Regions from separate parts of the Tardiphaga sp. GW822-FHT04G09 genome, predicted to be linked through region 1. Evidence: predicted binding sites of a transcription regulator. Region 1 holds the regulator's gene; each other region holds the start of a gene.
The links. The regulator PhoB, encoded in region 1, activates phosphate uptake and scavenging genes when phosphate is short. The targets are predictions, from matches to a motif close to TGTCATNNANCTGTCAT.
Positions count from the first base shown of each region.

Region 1 (2,200 bases):
CCGACCCGATCGCCTATGACAATATCGTGCCGATCAGCCAGCGCCTGTCACTGGTCGAACTCAACGAAGCCACGTGCCATTGGCCGATCGGCGATCCGTCGAGCCCCGAATTCTACTTCTGCGGCGGCAAGGCGCTGGCCGGCGCTCCCTATTGCGCACATCACTCGCGCATCGCCTATCAGCCGGCCAGCGACCGCCGTCGCGCGGTGCCGAAGCCGACGCGCTGAACTGGACGTATCAAGCCAAATGCCCGGCAGCGATGCCGGGCATTTTTCGTTTGGCACTTGCTTGCCTCGCCTAGCGAAGCCTCGCTTCGCCGGGCGGGGAGACGTCGGTCTCCGCATGCGAAGCATGAGGGCATCGGGTGAGAGCGACGCTCCACAGACGCGTAGGATGGGTAGAGCGTAGCGAAACCCATCGCTGTCCTGCGCATGGGACGATGGGTTTCGCGAAGACGCTCTACCCATCCTACGATTCCTGCGCGTGGCGGAAACCTACTCCGCCGCCTTGTCGAAGCGGTCATCCAGTGCGTAGCCGGCACCGCGCACGGTGCGGATCGGGTCCGGCTCACCGGCGGGATTGAGCAGCTTGCGCAGGCGGCCGATATGCACGTCGACGGTGCGCTCATCGATATAGATGTCACGGCCCCAGACGCTGTCGAGCAACTGCTCGCGGCTGAATACGCGGCCCGGATGTTCCAGGAAGAACTCCAGCAGGCGATATTCGGTCGGACCGAGATCGATCGGACGGCTGGACCGCACGACGCGGCGCTTGTCGCGGTCGAGTTCGATGTCGCCGAAAGCGAGCACAGTGGCGAGACGCTCCGGCGCGGCACGCCGCAGCAGACCCTTCACACGCGCCAGGAGCTCTGGCACCGAGAATGGCTTGACGATGTAGTCGTCGGCACCGGTGGCAAGACCGCGAACACGCTCGCTCTCTTCGCCACGCGCCGTCAGCATGATGATCGGCAGTGCCTTGGTTTCGGGCCGTGCGCGCAGGCGGCGGCACAGTTCGATGCCGGACAGACCCGGCAGCATCCAGTCGAGCACCACGAGATCCGGCACACGCTCCTTCAAGCGGGTGTCGGCATCGTCGCCGCGAGCTACGGTTTCTACGTCGTAGCCCTCGGCATCGAGGTTGTAGCGCAGGAGCGTCGTGAGTGCTTCCTCGTCTTCAACCACTAAAATGCGCGCGTTCATTGCCATATTGATCAATACCCTCAGTGACGTCCGACAAGCCCTAGATCATGATCCGAGCGGAAGACCGGCTTCCCCTTTTCCGCATCATGCTTCAGGCCGTCGGCGTATTCGCGAAGTTGGTCATGTCGCCCTTCGGACGTTTGTCGACCATCTGCTGACCCTCGATCATGTAGAACACGGTTTCCGCGATATTGGTGGCGTGGTCACCGATCCGCTCGATGTTCTTGGCGCAGAACATCAGGTGGATACAGAACGAGATGTTGCGCGGATCTTCCATCATGTAAGTGAGGAGTTCGCGGAACAGCGAGGTGCAGATGGCGTCGATTTCCTCGTCGCCCTTCCACACCGTCATGGCTGCCGGCAGATCGTGCGCGGCATAGGCGTCGAGCACCGACTTGACCTGGGTGGTCACGAGGTCGGTCATGTGCTCGAGACCGCGGATCAGCTTCAGCGGGTGGAAGTCGCTGTCGAGTGCATTGACGCGCTTGCCGATGTTCTTGGAGAGATCGCCGATCCGCTCCAGATCGGTGGCGACGCGCAGCGCGCCGACGATCTCGCGCAGGTCGACAGCCATGGGCTGGCGCTTGGCGATGGTCAGCACGGCACGTTCTTCGATCGTGCGCTGCAACTGGTCGATCTCGGCATCGGCGGCGACGACGCGGGCGCCGAGTGCGACGTCCCGGCGGATCAGCGCATCGACGGATTCGACGATCTGCCGTTCAGCGAGGCCGCCCATCTCGGCAACGAGACGGGTCAGATCCTGCAGATCGTCGTCGAATGCCTTGGTGGTGTGTTCAAAAGCCATCTCTAAATCCTCCCGCGAACATGTCGCGTCAGCCGAAGCGGCCGGTGATGTAATCCTGGGTACGGCGATCGGTCGGCGACGTGAAGATCTTGTTGGTCTGATCGAACTCGATCAGTTCGCCGAGATACATGAAGGCCGTGGTATCGGAGACGCGGGCGGCTTGCTGCATATTATGGGTCACGATCGCGATCGTGTA
Region 1 covers NZ_JBXAMO010000014.1:116,409-118,608, forward strand. The annotation lists gene AC1RLZ_RS21705 (GcrA family cell cycle regulator) at 1-227, shown strand, start outside; gene phoB (phosphate regulon transcriptional regulator PhoB) at 495-1,199, opposite strand; gene phoU (phosphate signaling complex protein PhoU) at 1,291-2,004, opposite strand; gene pstB (phosphate ABC transporter ATP-binding protein PstB) at 2,033-2,200, opposite strand, start outside.

Region 2 (2,200 bases), on a different contig from region 1:
TTCTGCCCGCGGATATGCCGATCCTTCATGTGGATCTGCGACGCCTGCGAAAAGCTGGCGAGCTGCTTGTGGGTCGACTGCGTGGCAATGATGCCTGGCGAATCGGGGCCGAGCTCCTTGAGCCCCATGGCGAAGCGGCCAGCATAGAGCGGGTGGAATTTCATGAAGCCGGCCCAGGCTTCGTCGAACAGGATGTAATCGCAGAGATGGCCGATGCGCGCGATGATCATCTCGGCGCTGTAGATGGTGCCGTCATAGGTGCACTGTTCCACGACCGCGACACGGAAAGGGCGCGGGCGTTTCCACGCCTCGGGATCGGTGACGAGCGGATTGGTGCGGATGCGCTCGCGCAGCGCGGCCTCATCGGTGGCGTCCCAGTCCATCGGGCCGATCAGGCCCCATGGATTGCGCGACGTCGGCACATAGATCGGCACACCGCCCGAAATCATCAACGCGCCGTGCAAGGCCGCCTTGTGGTTGTTGCGATCGAACAGCACCAGATCGCCATCGGTTACCAAAGCCGACAGCGCGACCTTGTTGGAGGTCGAGGTGCCGTTGAGCACGAAATAGGTCTTCTCCGCGCCAAAAATCTGCGCGGCTTCCTTCTGCGCCTGCAGCGCAGGACCCTCATGAGTCAGCAGGTCGCCGAGATCGAGCACGGAATTGTCGAGGTCATCGCGAAATACCGCTTCGCCGAGATGTTCCATGAACACGCGCCCGATCGGGCTGCGGCTGTAGAACACGCCGCCATTGTGCCCCGGACAGGTCCAGAGCTGGTTGCCTTCCTCGGCATAATCCACCAGCGCGCCGAAGAACGGCGTCTTCAGCGTCTCGGCATATTGCTTGAGGCGGCTGATCAGGTTCTTGGCGATGAACGGTGGCGTTTCTTCGGAGAGGAACACATAGCCGTCGATGAAATCGAGCACCTCGACCGGGACGTCCTCGAACCGTTTGCGGCGGATCAGCAGGATGATGGGAAAGTCCAGGCCGCGTTTGCGCATCAGGTTGATCAGTGCCGCGGTCTTGCCTTCGAGGCCCTTCTTGCCCCAGTCGACTACCATGCAGCCAATCGCCGCGTCGGTCTGGACTGCGATCGTGGCGTCTTCAAGCTTGCGCGCCTTGACGACCTCGAAGCCGGAGCGCTCGATCTCATCGACGATCTGATTGAGGCGAATGCCCTCGAGATCGTCGGCGTCGAATGTTGGCATCGCAAACAGGAAATTGAAGCGTTTGAAATAGTCCATTTGTCCACCGATCTTGTTTCGCTGCGATCTCTCGCTGCGTTACGTGACAATTCAGTGACTGAAACCGCGTTGAGGTATCTCAGTCAGGAAAAAGCTTTTGGGAATATGCCGTGAGCAGGAGTTTCGACGGCGGCGGCGTTCTGTGAGGTGTTTTGTCAGCTAGATTGGCAGACGAATGATCGCACAGGAATCGCCGGCAACCGCGGCCGGTGCGAATGGCTTGCGGATCAGAAGTCCTTCGGCAACAGCCAGATTTCCCAGCAGCGATGAGTCCTGTTTCATCACCGGCGTCGCCACCACGGTGCCGTCCGCGCGCGTTTCCAAACGCGTGCGCAGATAATCTTCGCGCTGGTCGTTGGCGGCGAGGTCCCGTCCGAGCACCGCCGGTTCGAGCGCGTGAGCGATTTCGTTTCGGCCGGATAGCGCGCGCAGCAGCGGCACCATGAACAGGAAACCGCAGACATAGGACGAGACGGGATTGCCAGGCAGGCCGATGACGCGCATTCCCTGGCGGCGCCCGTGCATCATCGGCTTGCCGGGGCGCATGGCGATGCGCCAGAACGCCATCTCGACGCCGGCATTGATCAGGGATTGCTGCACGAGGTCGTGGTCGCCGACCGACGCGCCGCCGGTGGTGATCAGCACGTCGGCCCTCAGATCGATCGCGCGCTGAATGGCTGCCGTGGTCGCCTCCAGCGTATCCACGGCGATGCCTAGATCGACCACCTCGGCGCCTTCGGCACGGGCCAGCGCACGCAGCGCGAAGCCATTGGAGAGCACGATCTGGCCGGGGCCGGGGACCGCGCCGGGCATCACCAGTTCGTCGCCGGTGGCAAGCACGGCAACGACCGGCCGTCGCCGCACGGGCAATGACGGATGGTTCATGCCCGCGGCAAGCGCAAGGTCGCGATCGGTGAGGCGGGTGCCGGCGCGCAGCAGCACGTCACCTTCGTTGA
Region 2 covers NZ_JBXAMO010000007.1:11,509-13,708, forward strand. The annotation lists gene AC1RLZ_RS14425 (Orn/Lys/Arg family decarboxylase) at 1-1,244, opposite strand, end outside; gene AC1RLZ_RS14430 (molybdopterin molybdotransferase MoeA) at 1,404-2,200, opposite strand, start outside.
Region 2: a site for PhoB is predicted at 1,288-1,304, ahead of AC1RLZ_RS14425 (Orn/Lys/Arg family decarboxylase). Genes of this name have one in related genera too.

Region 3 (2,200 bases), on a different contig from region 1:
TTATATGTCGGCTGGGATGGCGCGGCGATACTTGGCACAGCTTGGAAATCCGCGATTGGCGGGCTGGTCTGAACTGATGCCTGCTTGAACTCCGCAGCTGGCGCCGGCGTCTGAATGAGCTCGACATGGATTGTCGCGTCACCGCTGTGAAGTGCCGAGCCGCTGGGCTGCTGATGCAGCCAATAGACACCAGCGGCAAGCAGGATGGGCACCAGCACAATGGTGCCGGCGAACCAGCGCCATTGCCCCGAGAATCCGGCAACCGCCTCGCCCTGGGAATCTGCCTCGGCGGCCGCCTTGATCTGATCCATCCCCTTCCAGATAATCGGTAATCCCATCACATCGACCGAACATTGATGATAATCGTCACAGGCTGCGGTGTGTTGGCCGGAGGCGCCTGACTGATCTGAAGTCCATCGAGCAGCCGCGAAATGGCATTGTCTCTCTCTTGGTCGCCTGACGAACGGAACACCTCGGTCTTCTGCACAGTGCGCGGTCCATCGATCCACAATTTGATGCCGGCGCTATAGCTGCCGCTTCGCGTTTTGGCGTCCTTGCGGAGCGCTTGCTGGATATCGGCCCTGATGATCCCGTTATAGGCCTCCAATTGCGAACCGTCATTGCGATCCGTAGGACGGCGGACCCGCAGGGGTTCAAGAATGAGATCCGCCTTGTCGAACACAGCTGCGGGTGGGTTGTCGGGATTGCTCAAGGCCGGCGCCAGCGTAACCGAATTGACGCGGGTATAATGAATGGTCAGGTCGGTCTCGGACAGCAGAATCCGCAAAGCCGCATCGCGCGTCATGTCGCCCTCGACGCCGGTCGAATAGCGGCCGTTTGCGACACCGCTCTCGTAGAGCAACTGGACCCCCGTGGCTGTACTATAGGCTTGCAGGGCCGACGCCAGCGGCTGGCTTGGAATGTTGAATCGCAACGGCGCGAGATACTGCGGGTCGTCGCTCGCCGCCATGGCTGAGACCATCGCGCCGAGCGCAGCAACGATGGCAGCGACAATCATCAATCGGCTTGGAAATCCGCGGCGATACGCCCTCAGCCATGATTCCCTGGCGCCCCAGCGCCGGTCCGGGCCAAGTTCGCTCCATCGCTGGCTGATAAACATTAGACAGACCTTGATTGGCTCTGATCGTCGCGACCTCGTCGGCATGTCTTATCCGGGAGCCATGTCGATCAGCAAGCCCGCCTGGAAATCAGACGACCGCTGCTATCGATTTCCCGATACGTGTTACCCGCAAGCCGCTTTATGAAATTTTTGTGACAATCATCTTTCGGGACGATGGCGATCATGACGGGCCGATAACTGACTGTTGCGTCATGTGCAGCAAGTAGCGCATCGGCCGCGAGCACCGGCGATCGATGCGTGGTTCACCCTTCAATCAGCGCCGCCGTCCGAGCTTTCTGTTCTTGCTGCAGCCATTGAAGAACAGGGTGCTGCGACCCGGTGCCCGCAGCGCCAGTCAAGGAGCCGCTTTAGCTTCCCTTCTTGCCGTCCGCCGCGAACTGCTTCAGGAACGCGGTGAGATCCTTGATCTCCTGCTCGTTCTTGATGCCGGCAAAGCTCATCTTGGTGCCGGGGATCTTGCCCTTCGGGTCCTTGATATAGTCGGTGAAAACCGCATCGTCCCAGGTCAGTCCGGAATTCTTGTTGGCGTCGGAATAGTTGTAGCCCGCCACGGTGCCGGATTTGCGCCCGAACAACCCGTTCAGGATCGGTCCCACGGTGTTCTTCGCGGTCTCGCCGACCTGATGGCAAGCGCGACACTTGTTGAAAGACTTCTCTCCGGCTGCAACGTCCTGCGCCATGACATCGGTTGTCATCAGTGCAATCGACAAAGCGAGCAGCGAAAAGCGGAACATCATCCTGATCAAACCTCAGATGTGGTGATTGTTATGGCGTGCGAGCCATCGTGACAAAGACAACGACGAATGCCCTCACCTGCTATTCGACCTTCGGCCCGGATTTTCCATCAGGCGTGACGTCGATGGACATGGCCCGCCCGGTGACCTTCGGCGCTGGCCGGCAATCCTTCATGCACGGGTTCTTGTTCCAGAACTGCTTCTCGGACGTCTCGCGATCGTCCTCGAAGAACGCCGCTGCATTGGGCATCTTGATCGACGTAAAATTCTTCTCGTTGAGTTCGAATGTCTCGCCCTTGACGATATCGTTCATGCTGAGAATGTA
Region 3 covers NZ_JBXAMO010000001.1:339,818-342,017, reverse strand. The annotation lists gene AC1RLZ_RS01615 (energy transducer TonB) at 1-218, opposite strand, end outside; gene AC1RLZ_RS01610 (STN domain-containing protein) at 338-1,018, opposite strand; gene AC1RLZ_RS01605 (c-type cytochrome) at 1,489-1,836, opposite strand; gene AC1RLZ_RS01600 (c-type cytochrome) at 1,958-2,200, opposite strand, start outside.
Region 3: a site for PhoB is predicted at 1,262-1,278, ahead of AC1RLZ_RS01610 (STN domain-containing protein). Genes of this name have one in related genera too.

Region 4 (2,200 bases), on a different contig from region 1:
GCGCGGTTCAGCGCATAGGCAGTCGGCACGGTGCCGATCAGCACCAGCATGATCAGGCCCATGCCCTTCTGACCGTCATTCGAACCATGCGCGAAGGACACGCCGGTGCAGGTGGCGATCAGGATGCCGCGGATCCACAGCGGCGGCGCCTTGTTGCCGTCCGGAGCTTTGTACAAAGCGGGATTGCGCACCACGAACTTCAGCACCAGCAGCAGGATGGCGGCGCAGGCGAAGCCGACCAGCGGGGACAGCAGCAGCGCATAGCCGATTTCGGTGGCCTTGCCCCAATCGACGCCCGAGGTGCCGTCGCGGCCCCGCATCAGCGCGTTGGCAATACCGACGCCGATGATCGAACCGATCAGGGTGTGCGACGAGGAGGCCGGCAGGCCGAGATACCAGGTGCCGAGATTCCAGATGATCGCCGCGATCAGCAGCGCGAACACCATGGCAAAGCCGGCGCCGCTGGAGACCTGCAGGATCAATTCCACCGGGAGCAGCGAGACGATGCCGAAGGCTACCGCACCTGTCGAGAACAGCACGCCGAGGAAGTTGAAGAAGCCCGACCACATCACGGCGAATTCCGCCGGCAGCGAGTGGGTGTAGATCACAGTGGCCACCGCATTGGCGGTGTCGTGGAAGCCGTTGACGAATTCGAAGCCGAGCGCGATCAGCAGCGCCACGAGCAGCAGCAGGTAGGGCAGGTAGCTGGTGACGCGGGTGCCGGTGGCATTGACGTCGACATAAATGCTGTAGGCGACGAACAGGAGGCCAGCCGCCAGGATCCCAAAAAACAGGATCATCGTCAGCGGGTTGAAGCCCTTGTCGAGATTCGGCCGGGACGCCGGTTCGAGGGCCCCGCTCTCTGAAATGGATTGAGTAGCTGTAAAATCGGTCATGAAACGCCCCCGTTACAGGTTAAGAGGCGTTAATCTCTGCACGACGGATGCGAAACCCGGATGACAGGCGCGACAATTTGTCCGTTGCGGGTTGTGACAGTCATGCGTCGCCGACGGGCCGCATGTGACAGGCGCTCAGATCGCGGACGCGACCTTCTCGAGCCCGATCATGCGCGCCAGTGCACGGACTTCGCGCTTCTGATCCTCACGCAACTGGAACAGCAACGGCATCGCAGCGGACTTGAGCTGCTGCACCTCGTCGCTGTCGGGATCGATCGGCGGAGTGCCGGCAGAAGGACTGGCCTGTTTGGTCTCGTGGATCCTGCGCGCCACGTTGCGCAGCGCCGCTTCGACGCCGGGCCAATAGGATTCCTGCGAGGCGGTCAGATTGAGCCGGGTCTTGATCGCCGAAATCTGCGCATCGCTGAGCAGCGTATAGGTTTTCTGCGCCGGCTTGGCAGCGGCCTTGGGCTTGGCGGCGGGCTGCGGCACCACGACCGGCGCAAGCACCGTCGCGCCGGGCGCTTCGATCGGACTGTCGGATGCAAAGGCCTGGCGCAACAGACTGCCATCGACCGCAGGAGTCTGGACGCCCGGGACCTGCTGCGGATCGAGCGACGCCATCATGGCGCCGGCGACCGCCAGCTTGTCCTTCTTGCCTTGGGTATTGGACACGGGACCGCGCGAGACCGCGACCGAGTTCTGTGCGGCGCTGTCGTCATAGGACAGCGATGGGATGCTGTCGCGGCCGAGAATGCTCGCGACGGCCACGCCGGTCAGCAGCAGACAGCCCAGCACAAGAAGGGTCAGCGCGCGCGTCAAGCCAGTCTCCGCAATTGAGGAACCCCTGAGGTATCGTCCTCACAAATGGAGATTAATTAAGGCCTAACCATGCTGCAACGGTGCGATAATACTTTAGACGTTCAGGCAGCGTTGGCGAGAACGTAGGCTTCCTGGATATCGCTAACGATATCGGAAGCTTCCCACAGCGCGTCCGGGGCGACCGACTGCATGCTGATGGTCCAGTTCGCGCCCTTGCCGGTGCGGGGCGTGCTGACGATGTCGAACCGTACGTCGCGACACAGGGGGTGACGACCGAAAGCTGAGGCCACGCGTGCCTTGATCTCCTCGATCGTAGCCGGCGTCTTCGCGAAATAGGCTTCGATATCCATGCTGGCCCCTGGATCGGTTTGATTCCCGACTGAGGCATTGTTGGTTCCACAGGATTTAATGAATGGTTAATTTTGCCGCGCCGCTGGCAGGTTGATACCACCCTGCCGGGATGGCTCAGCCCAGCAGCTGAT
Region 4 covers NZ_JBXAMO010000019.1:22,204-24,403, forward strand. The annotation lists gene AC1RLZ_RS24470 (inorganic phosphate transporter) at 1-896, opposite strand, end outside; gene AC1RLZ_RS24475 (hypothetical protein) at 1,032-1,718, opposite strand; gene AC1RLZ_RS24480 (hypothetical protein) at 1,820-2,068, opposite strand; gene AC1RLZ_RS24485 (ATP-binding protein) at 2,184-2,200, opposite strand, start outside.
Region 4: a site for PhoB is predicted at 946-962, ahead of AC1RLZ_RS24470 (inorganic phosphate transporter). Genes of this name have one in related genera too.